One region of the Kribbella sp. NPDC049227 genome, then DNA from elsewhere that is predicted to be linked to it. Evidence: riboswitches for the same ligand, from Rfam matches in the RefSeq annotation. Region 1 holds a riboswitch; each other region holds the start of a gene.
The links. A riboswitch is a leader RNA that binds a small molecule or an ion and turns the genes downstream of it on or off. The one in region 1 is predicted to bind thiamine pyrophosphate.
Positions count from the first base shown of each region.

Region 2: another riboswitch for thiamine pyrophosphate. It lies ahead of thiC (phosphomethylpyrimidine synthase ThiC); the one in region 1 lies ahead of ACGFH6_RS21435 (purine-cytosine permease family protein).
Region 3: another riboswitch for thiamine pyrophosphate. It lies ahead of ACGFH6_RS08505 (NUDIX domain-containing protein); the one in region 1 lies ahead of ACGFH6_RS21435 (purine-cytosine permease family protein).
Region 4: another riboswitch for thiamine pyrophosphate. It lies ahead of thiS (sulfur carrier protein ThiS); the one in region 1 lies ahead of ACGFH6_RS21435 (purine-cytosine permease family protein).

Region 1 covers NZ_JBICST010000004.1:756,460-761,483, forward strand. Annotated here, with positions in the region: gene ACGFH6_RS21410 (ATP-binding protein) at 1-359, shown strand, start outside; gene ACGFH6_RS21415 (hypothetical protein) at 398-919, shown strand; gene ACGFH6_RS21420 (DUF3152 domain-containing protein) at 1,008-1,862, shown strand; gene ACGFH6_RS21425 (hypothetical protein) at 1,903-2,763, shown strand; gene ACGFH6_RS21430 (alpha/beta fold hydrolase) at 2,760-3,422, shown strand; TPP riboswitch at 3,443-3,569, shown strand; gene ACGFH6_RS21435 (purine-cytosine permease family protein) at 3,563-4,891, shown strand; gene ACGFH6_RS21440 (class I SAM-dependent methyltransferase) at 4,919-5,024, shown strand, end outside.
Region 2 covers NZ_JBICST010000008.1:110,900-115,923, reverse strand. Annotated here, with positions in the region: gene ACGFH6_RS33700 (transposase) at 1-271, opposite strand, end outside; gene thiC (phosphomethylpyrimidine synthase ThiC) at 518-2,137, opposite strand; TPP riboswitch at 2,128-2,260, opposite strand; gene ACGFH6_RS33690 (lysophospholipid acyltransferase family protein) at 2,312-3,058, shown strand; gene ACGFH6_RS33685 (hypothetical protein) at 3,203-3,727, shown strand; gene ACGFH6_RS33680 (hypothetical protein) at 3,730-3,963, opposite strand; gene ACGFH6_RS33675 (anion permease) at 3,977-5,024, opposite strand, start outside.
Region 3 covers NZ_JBICST010000002.1:365,230-370,253, reverse strand. Annotated here, with positions in the region: gene ACGFH6_RS08515 (DUF4937 domain-containing protein) at 14-628, shown strand; gene ACGFH6_RS08510 (hypothetical protein) at 660-1,151, opposite strand; TPP riboswitch at 1,448-1,565, shown strand; gene ACGFH6_RS08505 (NUDIX domain-containing protein) at 1,602-2,000, shown strand; gene ACGFH6_RS08500 (SgcJ/EcaC family oxidoreductase) at 2,038-2,466, shown strand; gene ACGFH6_RS08495 (MFS transporter) at 2,438-3,667, shown strand; gene ACGFH6_RS08490 (alpha/beta fold hydrolase) at 4,409-5,024, opposite strand, start outside.
Region 4 covers NZ_JBICST010000009.1:27,768-32,791, reverse strand. Annotated here, with positions in the region: gene ACGFH6_RS36655 (DUF6807 family protein) at 1-1,617, shown strand, start outside; gene ACGFH6_RS36650 (thiazole synthase) at 1,614-2,390, opposite strand; gene thiS (sulfur carrier protein ThiS) at 2,392-2,598, opposite strand; TPP riboswitch at 2,589-2,705, opposite strand; gene ACGFH6_RS36640 (YceI family protein) at 2,741-3,253, opposite strand; gene ACGFH6_RS36635 (MFS transporter) at 3,299-4,492, opposite strand; gene ACGFH6_RS36630 (DUF5937 family protein) at 4,568-5,024, shown strand, end outside.

The sequences.
Region 1 (5,024 bases):
CCTTCGCGCACGCCACCTGGGACCACGCGCCGACCTCACCGATCACCATCAAGGACGTCGCCGTCGCGGGCCCCGAGGCCTCCGCCGAACTCACCGTCGGCTTCTTCGGCTCCCGCTACGAACGCGCCACCCCGGCCGAACGCGAGTACATGCGCGCGATGGCCGAGCTCGGCATCGGCGTCGACGACGGCTCGGTCCCTACCGCCGAGGTCGCCAGCACGCTGAACCGCAAACCGCAGTCGCTCTCCCCGGCCCGCGACGGCCTGATCAAGAAGGGCCTCGTCTTCTCCGCCGAACGCGGCACCGTCGCCTTCACCGTCCCCCACTTCGGCAAGTTCCTCCGCACTCGTACGGCCTGAGGTACGTCGCAGAGTAGTGCGAGCGATACGCTCGGTGAGTGATCCTTCGGACGTCTCCGGAGACGCTCGCGGGCGGCTATCTCGGTCATCGGGAGAGCAGCCGGGTCGAGTGGCTCCGGTTCACGAATCGCTTCGCCGCGGCGGTGTTCGTCCACCGCACAGTGGCGGCGGCCGTGCCTGAGCGCGGGGAGTTCGAGGACGAGTCGGTCCGGATCGCGGCCAGGGCGGCGATCGGAGCGGCGACCGCCGCACTCGAACGGTTCATGAACGAGACGGTCGGTGCACTGACCGGCGGGCTCGCGCAACAGGTCGAACTGTTGCTGGCCGCCACCGAATGTTCGCGCGCACAGCGCGTCGAGATCGTGGAACTGCGGGCCCGAGTCGTCTCGCGCCGTACCGCCGTCACGCACTCGACCGAGAAGCTGGATCTGTCCGCCGACGGGATCGAGCAGGCCTTGCGAGACGTCGGCGCGCTCGCGTTGATGCTCGGGGCGCTGGTCGAGCCGGACGAGCAGCAGCGGGTCACCGATCTGATGACAGGCTGGTTCGTCGACCTCTGATCGGCCACCGGGCCTTCGGTTCGTTGGTGTTGCAAGTCATGAATCTGCCCTTTCGTGGAGTGGTGCTGGCTCTGTAGGGTGAATCGTCATGACCACCCGGCGGACTGGCCAGCAGGCGGACGCGCGTGTCCGCAAGCGGGGTGGCCGTCACAGCCGGAAGAAGTCGCACAAGGTGCAGTGGTTCTCGGTGACCGCGTTGGCGGTGCTCGGGACCGTGGTCGTGATGCATCCGGACGCCGCCAGCCGGCGGAGCCTCGCGGCAGAGGTCGTCGCCGGCACCAGCACCCCCGTCGCATCGACTCCGGTGGCGACTCCCGCACCGGCACCGATCGCCACACCGACGCAGAAGTTCACCACTCCGTTGCGCCCGGCACCGAGTCTGACTCGGAAGCCGAAGAGCTCGAAGCCGAACGTCACCGTCTCCACCGGCCGGCTCGCGGTCGTGCCAGGGTTCGCCAAGGCCAGCGGCGTGAAGGACAAACTGACCTACCGGGTCGAGATCGAGCAGGGCCTGTCGCTGAACGGCGCCGCGGTCGCCGCGATCATCCACCAGACGCTCACCGATCCGCGCGGCTGGCAGGCGATCCACCCGGTCAACTTCGAGCGCACCGACAAGGTCGACGCCGACCTGCGGATCATCCTGGCCACGCCGGTCCTGACCGACAAGCTGTGCCTGCCGCTCGACACCGGCGGCGAGGTGTCCTGCCGCGTCGACGACCGAGTCGTCCTGAACGCCAAGCGGTGGGTGTACGCGGTGCCGGCGTACGGCGGGAACGTCGCCCTGTACCGGAACTACCTGGTCAACCACGAGGTCGGGCACGCACTCGGCCACGGCCACTCCACCTGCACCCAGGCGAAGACCCCCGCGCCGGTCATGATGCAGCAGACCAAAGGGCTGGGCGGCTGCCTGCCGAATGCGTGGCCCACGATCAAGGCAACCTGAGCCGTCCGTGAGAAGCTGAGTCGGAGGGGAGGGAGCAGCGATGTCGTCACAGGATTTCCCGACCTACGGCCGGGGCGATGAGCCCGAGCAGTCCGGCGAGGATCACCAGTACGCCAAACCTGCCCCGTACGGCGGCGGCACGTTCGGCTCCGGACCGCAGAGCGCCCCCGAGCAAAGCCACTACGCCCCGCCCCAGCCCTACAGCTCCCCACCAGACCAGTACGGCCCTCCGCCCGTCGGCGCTGGACCAGGTCAGTCGCAGGGGGCGCCCGATTCCGGCGGATCGCCGTACAGCCAGCCGCCGAACTACCGGCCTGGCAGTCCTTACGGCCCTCCCGCGCATCCGCAGCAGCATGAGCTGCCGACGTACGGGCGGGACCAACCCGTCGCGCCCCGCGATCCCCGCGCCGCCCGGGTCGTCCTGCTCGCCGCGATCATCGCCGGCGTCTACGGCCTGCTGGTCATCTCGATCCAGCGGGTCGCCCTCCGGGAGATCTCCCAGGCTCCTGGCTCGCCGCTCAACCACCCGCTGCGCACCGACGTGATCGACACGATCGGCCAGCTCCTGCTGCTCCTGGTCGGCGCGGTCGCGCTCTGGATGTGGGGCCGGGACGTGCTCGCCCGCCGGAGGGCCGGCCGCCAGCCGGATCCGGTCGAGCTCGGCGGGCTGCTCCTGGTCGCGGTGTCGATGATCCCGATCCTGATCTGGCTGATCATGGTCCTGTCGACCGGCCTGGGCGCGATCGACGACTCGGTGGACCGGCTGCCCACGGCGTACGGCTGGGGCGGTCTCGGCCTGCTGATCCTCGCGGCCGGCTTCGCCCTCGGCTACCGCGAACTCAAACCGGAGCTCGGCAACCCGGTCGTCCAGGCCCGCCCGGACCGGCCACCCTGGGAGTGAACGTCCCCGTCGTCCTGGTCCCGGGTCTCGGCCTCGGGCCGGCGTCGTACGACCGAACCGTCGAACACCTCACCACGCCGTACCTCCTGGTCAGCCTGCCCGGGTACGGCGAACCGGCCGGCGCCAGGGAGGATCTGCGTCCACAGGCACTCGGGACTGTGCTGGCGGACAAGATCCGCGAGCGATCGGTCCTGGTCGGCCACTCGGCCAGCTGCCAGATCGTGGTCGAGACCGCGATCGCCTTCCCCGAACTGGTGCACGCCCTGGTCCTGGTCGCACCGAGCGGGGACATCCGGACGTCGAGCTGGGTGGACCTGGCCGCTCGCTGGCTGGGTTCGGCCGTACCGGATTCGCCGCGGCTGATCAGGGTCGTCACGCCGCAGTACGCCCGTACGACGCTGTCCTCGATCGCGCGCGCCGGCGAAGCGGCCAGGCGCCACGATCTGGCCGCGGTCATCGGCAGGGTGCGGGCGCCGGTCATGATCGTGCGCGGCCGGCACGATCTGGTGTCCACGTCCGAATGGGTCGTGCGGCTGGCCGAGCTGTGCCACGGTGAGGCGCGGACGCTACCGACCGGCGCGCACATGCCGGTGGTGACCAACGGTCCGGAACTGGCCGCTCTCATCCAGCGGGCGGCCGCCGCGCCGGATCCTGTCTGACGCGTTATCGTTGACGCGGTAGCAATCCTTGCGGGAGCTCGCACCGAACGCGCGGGCTGAGAGGGCGACGAGCTGAGCACAGCCGGGTCGCCGACCGCCTGAACCTGACCGGGTAATGCCGGCGTAGGGAGCGGGTCACCATGACAAGTACTGCTGTTCGTCCTGCCGATCAGACCGAGGCGCCACTCGTCCTCACCACGGACTCTCCGCGCACGCTCGGGTTCCTGGACCAGTTCACCCTCTGGGGGAACTTCGGCATCTCGCTGTTCGGCCCGGTCACCGGTGCGCTGGTGGCGGCGTACACGGGCTCACTCGCGCAGGGCCTGCTCGCGGTCGTCGTCGGCTGCGGGATCGGCGCGCTCGTGCTCGGCGGCGCAGCCGTGTTCGGCTCGCAGACCGGCGCACCGGCGATGGCGAGTCTGCGCGGTCTGTTCGGCCGCCGCGGTTCGATCGCGCCGACCGTGCTGAACGTCGCCCAGAACGTCGGCTGGGCAACGATGGAGATCATCGTCATCGCCCAGGCCGCGGTCGCGGTCACGAGCGAGCGGTGGCGCTGGCTGTTCGTCCTGGTGGCGGGAGTGATCGCCACGGCGATGGCCGTACGGCCACTGGGCAGCGTGAAGGTGCTGCGGAAGTTCATGGTCTGGCTGGTGCTGATCGCGTCGGTCTACTTGTTCGTGCAGGTGCTCAGCAAGCCGGTGCACGATCTGCCGCAGGACAGCGTGTTCGGCTTCTGGCCGGCCGTCGACCTGGCCGCCGCCGGTGTGGTGTCGTTCGCGCCGCTGGCCGCCGACTACACGCGGCACTCGCGCACGAACAAGGCCGCCTTCGGGGGCTCCGCACTCGGCTACGGCCTGGCCGCGATCGCGTACTACGCCTTGGGTGTCTTCGCAGTCGCCACACTGCAGACCAACAGCGAAGACGTGATCACCGCGCTGGTCACACTGCCCGCCGGTGCGATCGCGTTGCTCGTGCTGCTGGTGGACGAGGTCGACGAGGCCTACGCGAACATCTACTCGACCACGATGGCCACGCACAACCTGATCGGTCACATCGACCGGCGGTGGATCTCGGTCGGCATCGGCGTGGTCGCCACGGCCATCGCACTATTGGTTGACCTAGGCAACTACACGCAGTTCCTCTACCTGATCGGTTCGGTCTTCATCCCGTTGTTCGCGGTGGCGATCGCCGACTTCTTCGTGGTCAGCAAGATGAACTGGGACGTGTCCGGTACGGCGCGCTTCCGCTGGCAGCCGGCCGTCGCCTGGCTGATCGGCTTCGTCTCGTACCAGCTGGTCAACCCCGGCACGGTGTCCGGCTGGTCGCCGTTCTGGACCGGCGTCCAGCAGCGGCTGTTCAACGACCAGCCCGTGCCCTCCTGGCTCGGGGCGACGTACACGTCGATCGTCGTCTCGATGCTGGCCGCGGTGGTGCTGGGCAGGATCGGGCGCCGGCCGCTGGACAACTGACCCGGAGTAACCGGGATACTTGCCGTCATGCTGAACTCCGCACTGCGTAGCCGGGCTGAGTACGCGGAACTCGGGGCCGAAGGACTGGCCGCGCGTACCACGCCCGAGCGGGACGCGGCGATCGTCAAGGCCG
Region 2 (5,024 bases), on a different contig from region 1:
CCCGGTTCACCGCCTCCCGCGCGAACACGAACGCGTCCCCGCTGCCAGCCCGCGTACTGCGCGGCAGAGGCTGTGCGACCGCACCGACTCCGAGCCCGATGTACCAGGTGTCGGCGCGCAGCAGCTGGACGATCACGTCGATCGTGGCGCGCGCTTCGGACAGCACGCCCTGCACCTCGTCGCCGGCCGTCCGCTCGAACTTGCGGAGCAATCCGGTCCGCCGCGGCCGGCGGTTCAGGATGTTCAGTAGCTCGGGTACGAGATCGGTCATGCTTCGGCTGCCCCGCTGATCTACCGTGAGAACGAAGACCACTGTGCTGCACCTCCTTCCCGACGCTGTTAAGGCTACAGTCTTATTCACGTAGAGTGAAGGAAAAAACCTGAATCGGTTCATCCGATCACTCCTCGTGATCGCCTCGCAGAACCGCCGGTCCCCTAATTCTCCGCTGGATCCGGGGGCCGAGGCATCTCGACTCGCCCCCCGGATCTCACCGAGAGTCAGCGGGAAACAGGACGCTCACTCGGCGAGCGGCAGGTACAGCTTCTTGTCGTGGGCCTTGAAGGTCTCCGACATCTCGGCGAAGCCGGCCTCGATCGCCTCGGTGGAGGTCAGGCCGCGTTCCTCGGCGTACGCGCGGATGTCGGCGGTGATCCGCATCGAGCAGAACTTCGGGCCGCACATCGAGCAGAAGTGCGCGGTCTTGGCAGGCTCGGCCGGCAGGGTCTCGTCGTGGAAGGACCGCGCGGTGTCAGGATCCAGCGAGAGGTTGAACTGGTCCTCCCAGCGGAACTCGAACCTTGCCTTCGACAACGTGTCGTCCCAGGCCTGCGCCCCCGGGTGTCCCTTGGCCAGATCCGCCGCGTGGGCAGCGATCTTGTACGTGATCACGCCGGTCTTCACGTCGTCGCGATCCGGCAGGCCGAGGTGTTCCTTGGGCGTGACGTAGCAAAGCATCGCCGTACCCAGCCAGCCGATCTGGGCCGCGCCGATCGCGCTGGTGATGTGGTCGTACGCCGGAGCCACATCAGTTGCCAACGGCCCCAATGTGTAGAACGGCGCCTCGCCGCACAGCTCCTCCTCGAGCCGGACGTTCTCGGCGATCTTGTCCATCGGCACGTGCCCCGGACCCTCGATCATCACCTGGACGTCGTGCTCCCAGGCGATCTTCGTCAGCTCGCCCAGGGTCCGCAGCTCGGCGAACTGGGCCGCGTCGTTGGCATCCGCGATACATCCCGGTCGGAGACCGTCGCCGAGTGAGAACGTGACGTCGTACTCGCGCAGGATGTCGCACAGCTCGGCGAAATGCGTGTACAGGAAGGACTCCTGGTGATGCGCGAGGCACCAGGCGGCCATGATCGACCCGCCTCGCGACACGATCCCGGTGACCCGCCGCGCGGTCAGCGGGACGTACCGCAGCAGGACGCCCGCGTGCACGGTCATGTAGTCGACGCCCTGCTCGCACTGCTCGATCACCGTGTCGCGGTACACCTCCCACGACAAGTCGGCCGGATCGCCCTTCACCTTCTCCAGCGCCTGGTACAGCGGCACGGTCCCGATCGGCACCGGCGAGTTGCGCAGGATCCACTCCCGCGTCTCGTGGATGTTCTTGCCGGTGGACAGGTCCATCACCGTGTCCGCGCCCCACCGGGTGGCCCAGACCAGCTTCTCCACTTCCTCCTCGACCGAACTGGTCACCGCCGAGTTGCCGATGTTCGCGTTCACCTTCACCAGGAACTTCTTCCCGATGATCATCGGCTCGCTCTCCGGGTGCCGCCGGTTCGCCGGGATCACGGCCCGGCCGCGCGCGACCTCGGACCGGACGAACTCCGGGTCCATGCCCTCCCGCAGGGCGACGTACTCCATCTCCTCGGTGATGGTGCCGGCTCGCGCATGCGCCAACTGGGTCAGCGGCGCGCGCCCGGCGATCCAGTCCCGCCGAAGCGCGGGCAGACCGGCTTGTACGTCGATCCGCGCCGACGCGTCCGTGTACGGACCGGACGTGTCGTACAGGTCGAAGTGTTCGCCGTTGGTGAGGTGGACGCGGCGGGCCGGAACCTCCAGCTCGCCGCGATAAATCTTCTCCGAGCCCGAAATGGGGCCGGTGGTGACAGTGGGCCGAATCGTGCTGACAGTCACTGTGCTGCTCCCTACGCCGGAATTACCCGGACAGGTTCGGCGGTCGGCGGCGCCGGACAGGTGTCGTTCTCCTGCCAGCCGCCCTCTCAGCCCGCTACGGTGCGAGCTCCCGCGATCTCCAATTGTCACGGTTACTCTAACCCGTCGTCTTGACCGGGCCGGTAGCGTCGGGGGATGCGAGACCTCGTGTACCCGCCCGTGATCGGCTTCGCGAAGACCGCGTTCAAGGTGCTGGACCTGAAGATCCGGATGACCGGGACGGAGAACGTGCCGCGGACCGGTGGCGCGGTGATCGCGCTGAATCACATCAGCTATGTCGACTTCATCCTGGGCGGGTTCGGTGCGGTGCCGAGCAAGCGGCTGGTTCGCTTCATGGCCAAGGACGTGCTGTTCCGCAACCGGTACTCCGGCCCGTTGATGCGCGGCATGCACCACATCCCGGTGGACCGGTCGGCGGGTACGGCGTCGTACCGGGAGGCGATCCGCTACCTGAACGACGGCGAGATCGTCGGGGTGTTCCCCGAGGCAACGATCAGCCGGTCGTTCGAGCTGAAGGAGTTCAAGTCCGGCACGGTCCGGATGGCCGCGGAGGCCGGCGTACCGGTCATCCCGCTGATCCTGTGGGGGACGCAGCGGATGCTGACGAAGGACCATCCGCGCGACTTCTCCCGGCACCGCGCGATCGCGATCACCGTCGGCGAGCCGATCACGGTCGACACCGACGACGACGCGGCCGAGGCGACCGCGCACCTGCGCACGACGATGGCCGGGATGCTCGATCGGACCATCCGCGACTACCCCGAGCAGCCGGCCGGCGCCTGGTGGCTGCCCGCGTCGTACGGCGGTGGTGCCCCGTCACCCGCGGAAGCGGAACGCCTGGACCAGGAGGAGCTCGCCCGGCGGGCGGCCCGCCGCAAGTAAGCACACCGTCAGTAACGCGGACAAGACCTTGACCCCCGGGTGACCCCGAGGGTACGAAAGGCTCTTGTTGACAGTGCAGGAAACCTGGGGGGTCCCTGTGACGCCGGCCGGTCGGCGGCGGTACTCGGGTAGGCGGGGAAGGTTGTGTTCGATTCACCGGAAGAGCTGCATCTCTTCGAACCGGGGATGCTCGCGGTGGCACCGCATGTCGCGGAGCACATCCCGGACGCCGGCGTCTACTTCGTCGACTGGGCCGTCCAGGACCTGCCGGCGGACCGCGCCCGCGAGGTCGAGTCCGCTGTGAACGGCAGGCGCTGCCAGAACGGCTGGTTCCCGCTGGAGAGCCTGGACAGCATCGGCAGCCGGGGGTACTGGCGTGGTCCGCTCACCTACCTGGCCCGGATGACGGCCGACGACACCACGATCCTGCAGGAGTGGTCGGCCAACGGGCTCACCGGCGACGGCCAGAGCCGGATCGAGGCGACCGTGAACCACCTGCTCTACCAGCAGGGTCACGCGGCCGCGGCGACCTGGGCCGTCGCGGTCCGCCCGCAGACCTACCTGGACGCGGCGCTGCTTGGCGACCGGCTGGCCGCCGCGTGGGAGTACAACCTCGGCTCGATCCGCTCCAAGGACGTTGCCAAGTCGGTACGGCGCTGGAACCGCTGACGTCAGTGGAACTGCGGGATGATCAGGTACAGCCCGTAGAGCACGGCCGCCAGGCACGCGGCGAAGCAGAGTCCGGCCACCGAGGTGTCGATGATGGACGGCGGCTTCTTCTCGTCGATCGCCACCGCCCGCCGCGCCATCGCCGCCACTCCGAGCGCGAACACGACCGCCACCCCGACCCCGAAGATCAGGCTGACCAGGGCCACCTCACCGAGGGCACTCCAGTCCATGTGCATCGCCGTACTCCTCTCAGGCCGCCGTGGCCGTGGTCGGGGCGGGCGCCGTGCTGCCCGGGTACTCGTTGACGTTCTCCGCCGTCACCGGCCTGCGCCGCGCCGCCACATAGAGTCCACCGCCGGCCACGATCGCGAGGGTCGCGACGATGACGACGCCGGCGTTGCCGGTGTCGGCCACCCGGCCGGCCATGGCGCCGATGATCGCGGCGGAGGGCAGCGTGAACAGCCAGGCCATCGCCATCCGCCCGGCGACTGACCAGCGCACCTGCGCGAGCCGCTTGCCGAGGCCGGCGCCGAGGATGCTGCCGGAGCAGACCTGGGTTGTGGACAGTGGGAAGCCCAGGTGCGACGAGGTCAGCAGGACCGCGGTCGAGCTGGTCTCGGCGGTGAAGCCCTGCGGCGACTCGATCTCGGTCAGGCCCTTGCCCATCGTCCGGATGATCCGCCAGCCACCGAAGTACGTGCCCAGGGCGATCGCGAGGCCTGCCGCGAAGATCACCCAGGTCGGCGGGGCCGACCCCTGCGCGAGACTGCCCGAGGTGATCAGGACCAGCGTGATGACGCCCATCGTCTTCTGTGCGTCACCGGTGCCGTGGGCGAGTGAGACCAGTGATGCGGACGCGACCTGACCGGCCCTGAACCCGTCGTTGACCGACTTCTTCCGGGCCCGCTGAGTGATCTTGTAGGCCAGGAAGGTGCCCAGCAGCGCGACCACGCCGGCCACGATCGGCGCGGCGACCGCGGGGATGAGGATCTTCTGCACCACCGTCGCGAAGTTCACCGCGCTGGCGCCGGCCGCGATCCAGGTGGCGCCGATCAGGCCGCCGAACAGGGCGTGCGACGAGGAGCTCGGGAGCCCGAAGTACCAGGTCACCAGGTTCCACAGGATCGCACCGACCAGGCCGCCGAAGATGATCGGCACGGTCATCTTGGAGTCGTCGACGAGGCCGCTGGAGATCGTCTTGGCCACTGCGGTGGAGAGGAACGCGCCGACCAGGTTCAGCACCGCGGACACGGCGACGGCGACCTTGGGTCTGAGCGCACCCGTGGCGATCGATGTC
Region 3 (5,024 bases), on a different contig from region 1:
ATACGTTGGTCGAGTGCTGCTGAAGTGGATCCGGTGCGCGGTGAGTGATCGGGGTCTTTTCGATCAGGGGCAACAGGACTGGGCAGGTCTCCAAGGCATCCCGGGATTCCTCGGCCAACGCGGCGGTTGGGACACGAATGCCTCGAGCACCGCTCACATCTTCGGCCTGTGGGCGGAGCCTGGAAGCTATCAGGCCTTCATGCGCGGACCGCACGATCAGCTCGCCAAGCGCCAGGTCGGGACCTACACGGACATAGATGTACGGGTGTACGAGACCTTGCAGATCATCGGTCATCCTCCCGGAGACGTTGCCGGGGGCGAGATGCTGCGGGTGGCGCGCTGCGAGGTCTACCCGCCACGCGTCAGCCACTTCACCGACGTTCAGGCCTCGGTCTGGAATCCGGGCATGATCCGAGCGCCCGGATTTCAAGGCGGGCTCCTCGCCCGGCGGGACGCGAACGAGTTCCTGGTCGTGACGCAATGGGAAAGCGCTGTGGCCCACAACGAGTACCGGCGGGAGCACTTCCCACGACTGCACGAACGCGCCGAACCGACGCGCGACCTCCAGTTCATGATCGGCCACGAGATAACACTCGAAACGGCCTGGTACGTACCGCCCACAACCTAACGGGGCTCAGAGTGCTGTGGTCATTCCGGCTTCAGCCTTGCGTGGGCACCAACCCGTTGCTGTGGGCGGATTCGGCGCTCATCCGGAAGGTGCCGTCGTCCGGGTTGCCGGTGGCGAACCGGGCGGAGACGGTCAGTACTTCGTTCCCTCGCAGGGCGTCCACGCGGGCCGGATAGCAGTCCGGCGTGGGCTGATTGACGCCGGCGCAGACAGGGTAGCTGGCTTGCACGGTGTCACCGATGTGCCTGATCGTCGTTGGCGAACCGATGTTGAAATCGTTCGCATACGCAGTGTTCAGGACGAACGCACCACCCGGCGGGGCGGGATTCGTCCAGGTCAAGGTGACCTCGCCTGAGGTCCCGGAGGCACACGGCGCCTGGCAATCGGTGACAACCGCACTGAGCAGTCGCGGTGGTTGTGGAGTCGGCAGCGCGTTGCCGGCGTTGGCTGCAGGCGCTGCCGCCACGGCGGTGCCGAACACGAACAACATCGGCGCCAAAGCTTGTCGGATGCGTACTTTCATGGTCGTACGTCTCCTCACCAGTTGGGACGGGAAGCAGTCTCCAACCGCATGTCGAACAACGCAGGTTCGGGCTGCCGACACCTACATACGCGCTCGCCGTTCGTTCGGTTCAACGCAACACAAAGTCAATGAGCTGCGGTCCAGGCCTCCGTGCCGGTGCCGGCGTCCAGTTGCCGAGCGCCACCATTGACGCTGCTCGATGACGGGGTATCGTGATCAGACATCGGTCGCCCGTTCGAGCAACAACCGGGTCGTTGTCCGGCACGCTGCCGGACGACGTGAGGGTGGCCGGTACAACTGGAGATCGCGGGAGCTCGCACCGAAGTGGGCTGAGAGGGCGGCTGGATGACCGGCGCCGCCGACCGCCGAACCTGTCCGGGTAATTCCGGCGTAGGGAGTGCATGTGACAACCATCAGCAACGCGTCGGCGCGGATCGACGGACAAGCGTCGTGACTGTTCAGCATCGGGTCTCCGTCGGTGTGTTCGTACAGGGCGATCGCGTGCTCATGTGCCATCGCCGCCCAGACCTGTCGTGGTATCCCGACGTCTGGGACTTCCCGGGCGGGCATCTCGAGGACGGTGAGACAGCCGTGTCCGCCCTGCGGAGGGAAGCCCGGGAGGAGCTCGGGATCGAAACCGGCGAACCCTGTCTCGAGCTGGACCGGTGGATCGCCGACGACGAGGACATCACCTTCGTCCTGGTTCGGAACTGGAAGGGGACGCCCGAGAACCGCGCGCCCGAGGAACACGACGACCTGCGCTGGTTCACCCTTCCAGAGTCGCTGGAGCGTAACCTGCCTGATCCCCGCTATCCGGACCTCCTCGGTCGCGTTCTGCTCGGGGAATGATGGCGCAGCTCGCCATTGTGCCGAAGGCCGACTGCCGATGACGGCGAGACCAGCCGCACAGCAGCGGCCCACCGACGAAGAGGACTACCGGAGCATCCGGGAAGTCATCGCGGAGATGGACCATGCACTCGCTGATCTGGATGCGGCGAGATTCACCGCGAGGTTCACCGCGGACGCATCTTTCACCCCACCGACCGGGCATCGGTTGACGGGCTGGGACGCGATCAAGGCGTACCACCAGAGGACGATGTCGGCCGCGCCGACTGGCTGCCACAGTCGCTACACGGTCGACGGGATGAACTTCCCCGCCCCGGACGTGGCCGTTGTCTGTGTCCGGCAGCAGATCACCCTGGCCGAGGGCGCCATCCGCAGTGTCGGTACTTGGGTGTTCGTCGAGAAGGAGCGCGTTTGGTGGATACAGGCTGTCCACATCACCGGTGACGAAGACAGTGCCGGTTCTCGTTGATCCGCTAGCGGCGGATTCGTACCGTCTGCGGCTGCTGGTCGTGGTGTTGGCGATCACACAGACTGTTGGCTACGGGGTCTTGTACTACGCCTTCAGCGCGATGCTCGGGCCGATGAGTCGTGACCTCGGCGTGACGACGGCGACTGTCGCCGGTGCGATGACGACGGCGCTGCTCGTCGCGGCGGGTCTGTCGGTGCCTGTCGGGCGTTGGCTCGACGCGCATGGCGGGCACGGACTGATGACCGCGGGCTCGATTCTGGCGGTGATCGCCGTACTGCTCTGGTCGCAGGCCCACAACGCGGTTCAGTTGTACGGCGCCTTTGTCGCGATCGGCGTCGCCTCGGCGATGGTGCTGTATCCGGCCGCGTTCGCGGTCGTCGTCGCGGTCGCGGCGCCGGCGAAACGGACCAGCGCGATCCTCGGGATCACGCTGATGGCAGGCTTCGCCAGTTCGATCTTCATCCCACTCACGGGCCGGCTGACCGCCGATCGGGGATGGCGGGCCACGGTGCTGATCCTCGGCGGCATGCTCGCAGTCACGACTGTCCCGCTTCATGCGATCGCGGTACGACGTACTGCCCGAAGACCCGGCCCCACGGCGGTACACCGCGCCTGGCCGCGCCGAGTCTTGAGGGATCCGGGCTTCTGGTTCCTCGCCGGCGGATTCGTTCTCCATCACGCCGCGCTGGGTGTGATCGCTGTTCATCTCGTGCTCTACCTGACCGTCCTCGGTCACCCACCAGCTGTTGCATCGACGCTCGCCGGGCTTCTCGGCGTCCTGTCGGTGACCGGCCGCGTCGCCAGCACGATCTCCGTCCGGTGGTTGCCCATGGCCACCATCACTGCCGTCGTACTGTCGGTGCAGGGTGTCGCGATCGCGGTGCTGCCGCTGATCGGCACGCACATCGTGGGTGTGGTCGTCTGTCTGGTGCTGTTCGGTCTCGGCTTCGGCGTGTCGGCCATCGCGACGCCGGCCATCGTCCTCGATCGCTACGGCGCCAAGGGTTACGCAACGATCGCAGGCATCCTGTCGACGCCAGTCGCGATCGCCGACGGCGTCGCCCCCCTCGCCGGCGCAATCCTCGCCAGCTCAGCCGGCTACCGGTCCCTCATCCTCTCCGTCGGCGGTGTCTCCCTCGCAGCCGCCACATCCCTGACCCTCTCCCAGCGAATCCAACCACCAGGCACTCCCCCGGGCTGATGCCGAGTTCGGTCCCGTGGGCCTCAGAGTCCTGGAATCTCCTCTAAGCTCCTCTCGGCACATTTTCCTGGGGAGGATCCACCACCATGCGAGGAGGTTGGATCCGGTCTGACCGCACCCGCCGCCACCATCCGCAGGAGCGATGAAGCCGTGTTCTCGCACTACGCGGCCAAGGTCACCGACGGCGGAGTAGGTACCGGCTCCTGGGCGCTCAATCCCGTGGCCGCCGCTCCCTGGCCCCCGGCTCTGGCTGTGATCACCCGCCCGGAGTGCGACCGAGGCACCGTGGCAGCCGAACAGGTCCTCGACGAGAAGATCGTGGCACGGCGAGACGCACTCAAGGACGGATACCTGTCCTGTCAGTGGGGCACGCCAACTCGCTCGATCGGGATCCAGGCCGGAGGAGCTGGCTCGTGCCCGGCGGACACCTTCGCCACGATGAAGGACACCACCGGCCGCGACAAGGCGGACTGGCCCGACCGCGTGAACGTCGGGGCGGAAGGTTGGAAGCTGGACGACGGCTATCTGGCGTTCCGCACCAGCAAACAGAAGTACGTCGTCGTTGCCGCCTCGCAATCGATCGTGGTGACGCATCGGAGTCCATCCCCGTCGACACCTTCGCCCGCGCGATCACGCCGGTGTTCGGAGGCTGACTCACCCCGCCCACGACCAGTCAAACCTCAGAAGCTGGAGGAACCGGCCGGAGCGGGATGGCTCCGGCCGGTTCGGTGTCGGGGTGGATCAACGGGCGGCTCGTTCGATTACCTGGGTTACTGCTGAGGGCTGGGATACCGCGACCAGGTGCGATGCACCGGGGACCTCGACCTTCGTGGCTCCTGCGCGGGTGGCCATGAAACGCTCAGCCGCGGGGGCGATCGCCTTGTCACCGGTCGGGATGACGGCGTACTTCGGGAGTGCCGCCGGGGCGGTCTCCTGGACCGGCTCGGAGAAGGCTGAGGCGGCGACCGGACGCTGGGCGGCCAGGAACACAGCTCCCTGTCGCGCCGGAATGTCTGCGGCCAGGACCGGCCCGGCCGTCTCCGGCTTCAGCGCCAGGTCGACGCCACCGGGGTAGCTGATCACGTTGGTTGTGTCCGGACCGAGTTCGCTGCCCGGGAACTGCGAGTTGAGCGCACCCAGCGTTTCACCTGCCTCGGGGATGAAGGCGGCCACATAGACGAGCGACTTGACGTCGGGTGTGTCAGCCAGCTCGCTGACCAGGGCACCACCGTACGAGTGTCCGACGAGCACCTTCGGCCCGGGGATGCTCGCGAGGACGCCACCCAGGTACGAGGTGTCGGATGCGATTCCCCGCAGTGGTACGGCGGGCGCCACGACGTTGTAGCCATCGCGCTGC
Region 4 (5,024 bases), on a different contig from region 1:
ACGAACGCCTCGGCCGCGGCCGGCTACCGGGTGCTGGTCGCCGAGACCGACGAGGACCCGGCCGCCGAGGCGGGGATCGCCCTGGCGGCGCGTCGACGCTGCGACGCGTTGATCATGGTGTCGCCGCGCCTCGACGAGGAGAGCCTGCTCGAACTGCTGCCGCAGGTCCAGCCGGTGATCCTGGTCAACCGGCCAGGCCCGGCGGAGGTCGCCAGCGTCGCGGTCGACTACGGCCGCGCGGTGCGGATCGTGGTGAACCACCTGGTCGGTCTCGGGCACCGCCGGCTCGCGTTCCTGGCCGGTCCGCCGGCCAGTTCGTCCAACCAGGCCCGGCTGCGGTCGCTGGACATCGCGCAGCGGGAGATCCCGGATCTCGAGATCGTCCGGCTGGACTGCGGCTGGTCGATCGAGGACGGGTACGCCGCGGTCGAGCGGGTGCTGGAGTCGCGCGCGACGGCCGTTGTCGCGTTCAACGATCTGGTCGCGTTCGGGTTGCTTGCCCGGCTCAACGAAGTGGGCGTCGCCGTACCGGCCGATGTGTCGGTCGCCGGGATGGACGACATCGGGTTGTCGCGGTTCGCCGTCCCTTCGCTGACGACGGTGCGGGTCCCGCAGCAGGAGCTGGGGGAGCTGGCCTGGCGTCGGTTGTACGCCGCGATCTCCGGTGTGGATGCCGAGGTGGACGGCGTACCGGACCTTCGGCTGGCGGTGCGGGCGAGCACGGGGCCGGTGCCGCAGGCAACGCAGCTGACCGGGGACGCTCCGGGTGAGAGGGTCGGGTGGCAGCAGCAAGGGGACAGGTTCGTGCTCGGCGGTGATTCCGTGCCGCTCGCGCACTACGAGTTCGGGCGGCGAATGCCGCAGGTGCATTCGCCTCGGCCGTACCTGCACCCCGTGCGGACGCTCGGCGGTCACCCGCTCACCGAGGTCAGCCCGGTCGATCACCGGCACCACTACGGCGTCTCGCTGGCCGTTGCCGGAGTCAACGGTACGTCGCACTGGGGCGGACGAACCTTCCTCCCGGACCGCGGACCGACGCTGCTCCCGAACCACGGTCAGCAACGCAGCCGCGGCGTCGCCGTCGACGGCAACGCCCTGACCGACGAGGTCACCTGGTACGACGAACAGGGCCGCCCGCAACTCGCGGAGCGCAGGCTCCTCCGCGGAGCACTGGCCGAGGGCGGCTGGCGGCTCGACTGGGAGAGCGTCTTCACCGCCCGCTACGGCCCGGTCCGCATCGACAGCCCGGCCACCACCGGCCGCGCCGGCGCCGGGTACGGCGGCATCTTCTGGCGTCTTCCAACGGTCGAAACCACAACCGTCCTCAGCGATTCCGGCGAGGGGACCGACGCCGCCTACGGATCGACCAGCCGCTGGCTGGCCTTCATCCAGCAACGCGCCGACGCGTTCACCACACTGCTTCTGTTCCAGCCCGGTGACGTTCGCCCGTGGTTCCTCCGCTCCAAGGATTACGTCGGTGCCGGTCCTGCCCTGGCCTGGGACGGTCCCCTGGACCTGCAGCCAGAGCAGGCGGTCTCGTTCTCCCTGAGTGCACTGCTCCTCGACCACCCGGTGGACCTGTCCCAAGCACGCACCCTGATGGGACGCCTGCTCTAGGAGAGGGACGCGATACCCGTCACTGGGGAGGATGCGAGGGCGGAGTGCCAGCGGCGCGGGACCCGGCCGGCCAGGCGGGCGGCGCGGCCGGCGGCGACCGCGTCGCGCATCGCGCCCGCCATCAGGGCAGGCTTCTCCGCGCGCGTGACCGGGGTGGCGAGCATGACCGCGTCACACCCGAGCTCCATGGCCAGCGCCGCGTCGCTCGCCGTACCGATTCCGGCGTCGACGATCACCGGGACGTTCGCGGCCTCGGCGATCAGCGCGAGGTTGTGTGGGTTGCGGATCCCGAGCGCGGAACCGATGGGTGCCGCCAACGGCATCACCGCCGCACATCCCGCCTGCTCGAGGCGGCGGGCGAGGATCGGGTCGTCGTTCGTGTACGGGAGCACGATGAAACCGTCGGCCACCAAGGTGTCCACGGCATCCAGCAACTCGACCGGGTCCGGCATCAGCAAGTGGTCGTCGGCAACGACCTCGACCTTGATCAGGTCGGTCCGCAAGGCCTCCCGGGCCATCCGCGCCGTGAGCACCGCCTCCGCGGCGGTGTGGCAGCCGGCCGTGTTCGGCAGCACCTCGATACCGTGCTTCGCCAGTACGTCGAGGACCGAGCCCTCGTGGCCGGTGCCGAGCCGGCGCATCGCGACCGTGGTCAGTTGGGTGCCGGAGGCAAGCAATGCCTCCTCCATCACTTCCAGGTTGGCCGAACCGCCCGTGCCCATGATGAGACGCGAGGTGTACGCCCGCCCGCCGAGCTCCAGTGGGTCGTCCATGTCAGCCTCCCTGGACCGCGCTGACGATCTCGACCCGGTCGCCCGGCTTGAGCGTGGTACCGGCCCACTCGCTGCGCGTGAGCACGGTCTGGTTGACCGCGACCGCGATCCCGGTGGTGCGGTCGGAGTACTCCTGGATCAGGTCGGCAACGGACTTCCCCGGTGCGACCGTGGTCTCTGTACCGTTCACCCAGACGGATTCCTGCATCGCTTCCTCCCTACGCCGGAATTACCCGATTCAGGTTCAGCGGTCGGCGACGCCGTACACAGTCGCCCTCTCAGCCCGCTCCGGTGCGAGCTCCCGCGGCAGTTCGACACTAACCACCAAAGGCGATCGAGACAACCCAGGGTCAGGAGATGCGGGTCGCCCTCAGGTCGAGGTGGAGGTCCAGTTTCTGGGCGACCATGAGGTTGGTGGCCGCGTTCCAGTTGACCGACCAGCGTTTGCGCAGCAGTGGAAGGGATCCGGTGAAGGCGACGCCGTCGTCGGTGCCGGTCAGCTCCAGCGGTACGACGACCGGCCGGGTGGCGCCACGGATCGTGAGATTCCCCGTCACCGTGAACGTCGTCACACCCGTCCGGCTCACCTTCGTGGACCTGAACTTGATCGACGGAAACGTCTCCGCGTCGAGGAAATGCTCACGCAACGCGGCATCCCGCCGCCGGTCGCCGGTCTGGATGCTGTCCGCCTGAATCGTCAGATCCGCCGTGGACCGCCCCGGATCCTCCCCATCCAGGCGAAGTACCCCACTGAACACCTCGAACTGCCCAGGAACCCGGGGCCCGACCGTATGCCGCGCCGTGAACCCCAACCTCGACCGCGCCGCATCCACCGCGTAGTCCCCGGTCAATTCCCTCAACATCGTCGTCGTAGTCATACAGGTACGACGAGACCGCCATCCGAACTGTCAGGCTTCAGGACCAGGCTTCAGGACCAGGCGGAGAAGGGCGAGGCTTGCGAGTGCGGCGACGAAGGCCGGGACCGCCCACCAGCCGAGGGCGTGGTAGAGGCGTACGGCGGTCCAGGAGCCGAGGCTGCCGGCGGAGTAGGCGCAGACCATGTACGCCGTGTTCATCGCGCTGCGCCGGCCGGGGTCGAGTTGGTACATCCGGGTGACGTTCGCGACCATCCCCGACTGCATCGACACATCGAGGACGAGTACGCCGGCCACGAGGAGCGTGAGTCCCAGCGCACCACCGGCGTACGCACCCAGCATGAGTGCGGCGGCGAGAACTGTTCCGACCAGGATCCAGGCCGTCACGGCGTCCGGCGTACGGCGATCGACGATGCGACCGGTCCACGGGACGACGGCCATGGTGGCGATCGCGACCAGACTGATCCAGCCGAGCGCGCCGGCTCCGAGGCCGAACGAATCCTGCAGGACGAGGACCAGGGTCGCCCAGGTGCCGGTGAAGCCCGCGAACGTGCAGGCCTGGTAGAACGCCGATCGACGCAGCCCGCTGCGCAATCTCAGTTGGTCGAAGGGCCGGCGCAGGTACTGCGGGAACTCCGCCGGCTCGACGTACACCGGCACGGGCAGCCGGGTCCACGCGACCGCGGCGCACACCAGCGCCAGTACGGCGGCACCCAGGTAGGCGTACCGCCAGGAGTACTCCTCGCCCAGGAACCCGGCGATCGCGCGCGACAGGATCATCCCGGGGATGCCCACGCTGAGCAGGATGCTGTTGATGCTGCCCAATCGCCGCGACCCGGTCATTCCCGCGACGTACGGACCGATGACCGGCGATGCCACCGTCGCACAGCCCATCAGGAACGACGCGATCACCAGGACCGGCAACGACGGTGCCGCCGCGGCTGCGAGCGCAAAGACCGCGACACCGGCGAACAAGATGGTCAGCAGCCGTCGCTGCGCCCCGGTGTCACCCAGCGGTACGACGGTCAGGATGCCAACGGCGTACCCGGCCTGCGGCGCGGTCACGACCAGCGCCGCGTCCGACAGCGGTACGTGCAGCGACGCCGCGACGGATGGCAGCAGCGCCTGCGGGAAGTAGACAGTCCCGACGCCGACAGCCGAACACACGGCCAGTACGCCGAGCAACGTCGTACGCGGTCGTGCGTCGACGGCAACCTCGGTACTCATGCCCCGACTGTTGCCGGGCATCACGGCGACCTGAGAACGATTTAGGATCGGGCTACATCAACTAAGGGGACAGACGTGCTCACCTATGAGCTGACCTCGCGGGACCTCGAGGACGTCCGGTTCGCGATCTCACCGGCGGCCGAGACCGTGCTGTCGCTGCGGGCGCTGCAGGACCCCGGCCGGTTCCCGCTGCAGTTGCCGTGGGTGCGGGCGGTCCAGCCGTTGCTCGAAACGCTCGACTGGGACGTGCTGCGCTGGCTGGTCAACCACAGGATGGGGAGCCCGGACTTCCTCACGCCGCGTCCGACCTCGCCTCTGACGCAGATCAAGGAAGAGCTCGACGTCATCGGCGCGGTCGACCTGGAGACGTTCGAGCGGCAGTTGATCGCGGTGAACGGTGAGCTTCCCGCTGCGCTGGCCGGACCGGATGGGGTGGCGAAGGTGGTTGATGCGCTGCGCGAGTACTGGCAGACGGTGATCGCGCCGTACTGGAACCGGATGCGTACGCTCCTGTCCGCCGACATCAGCTACC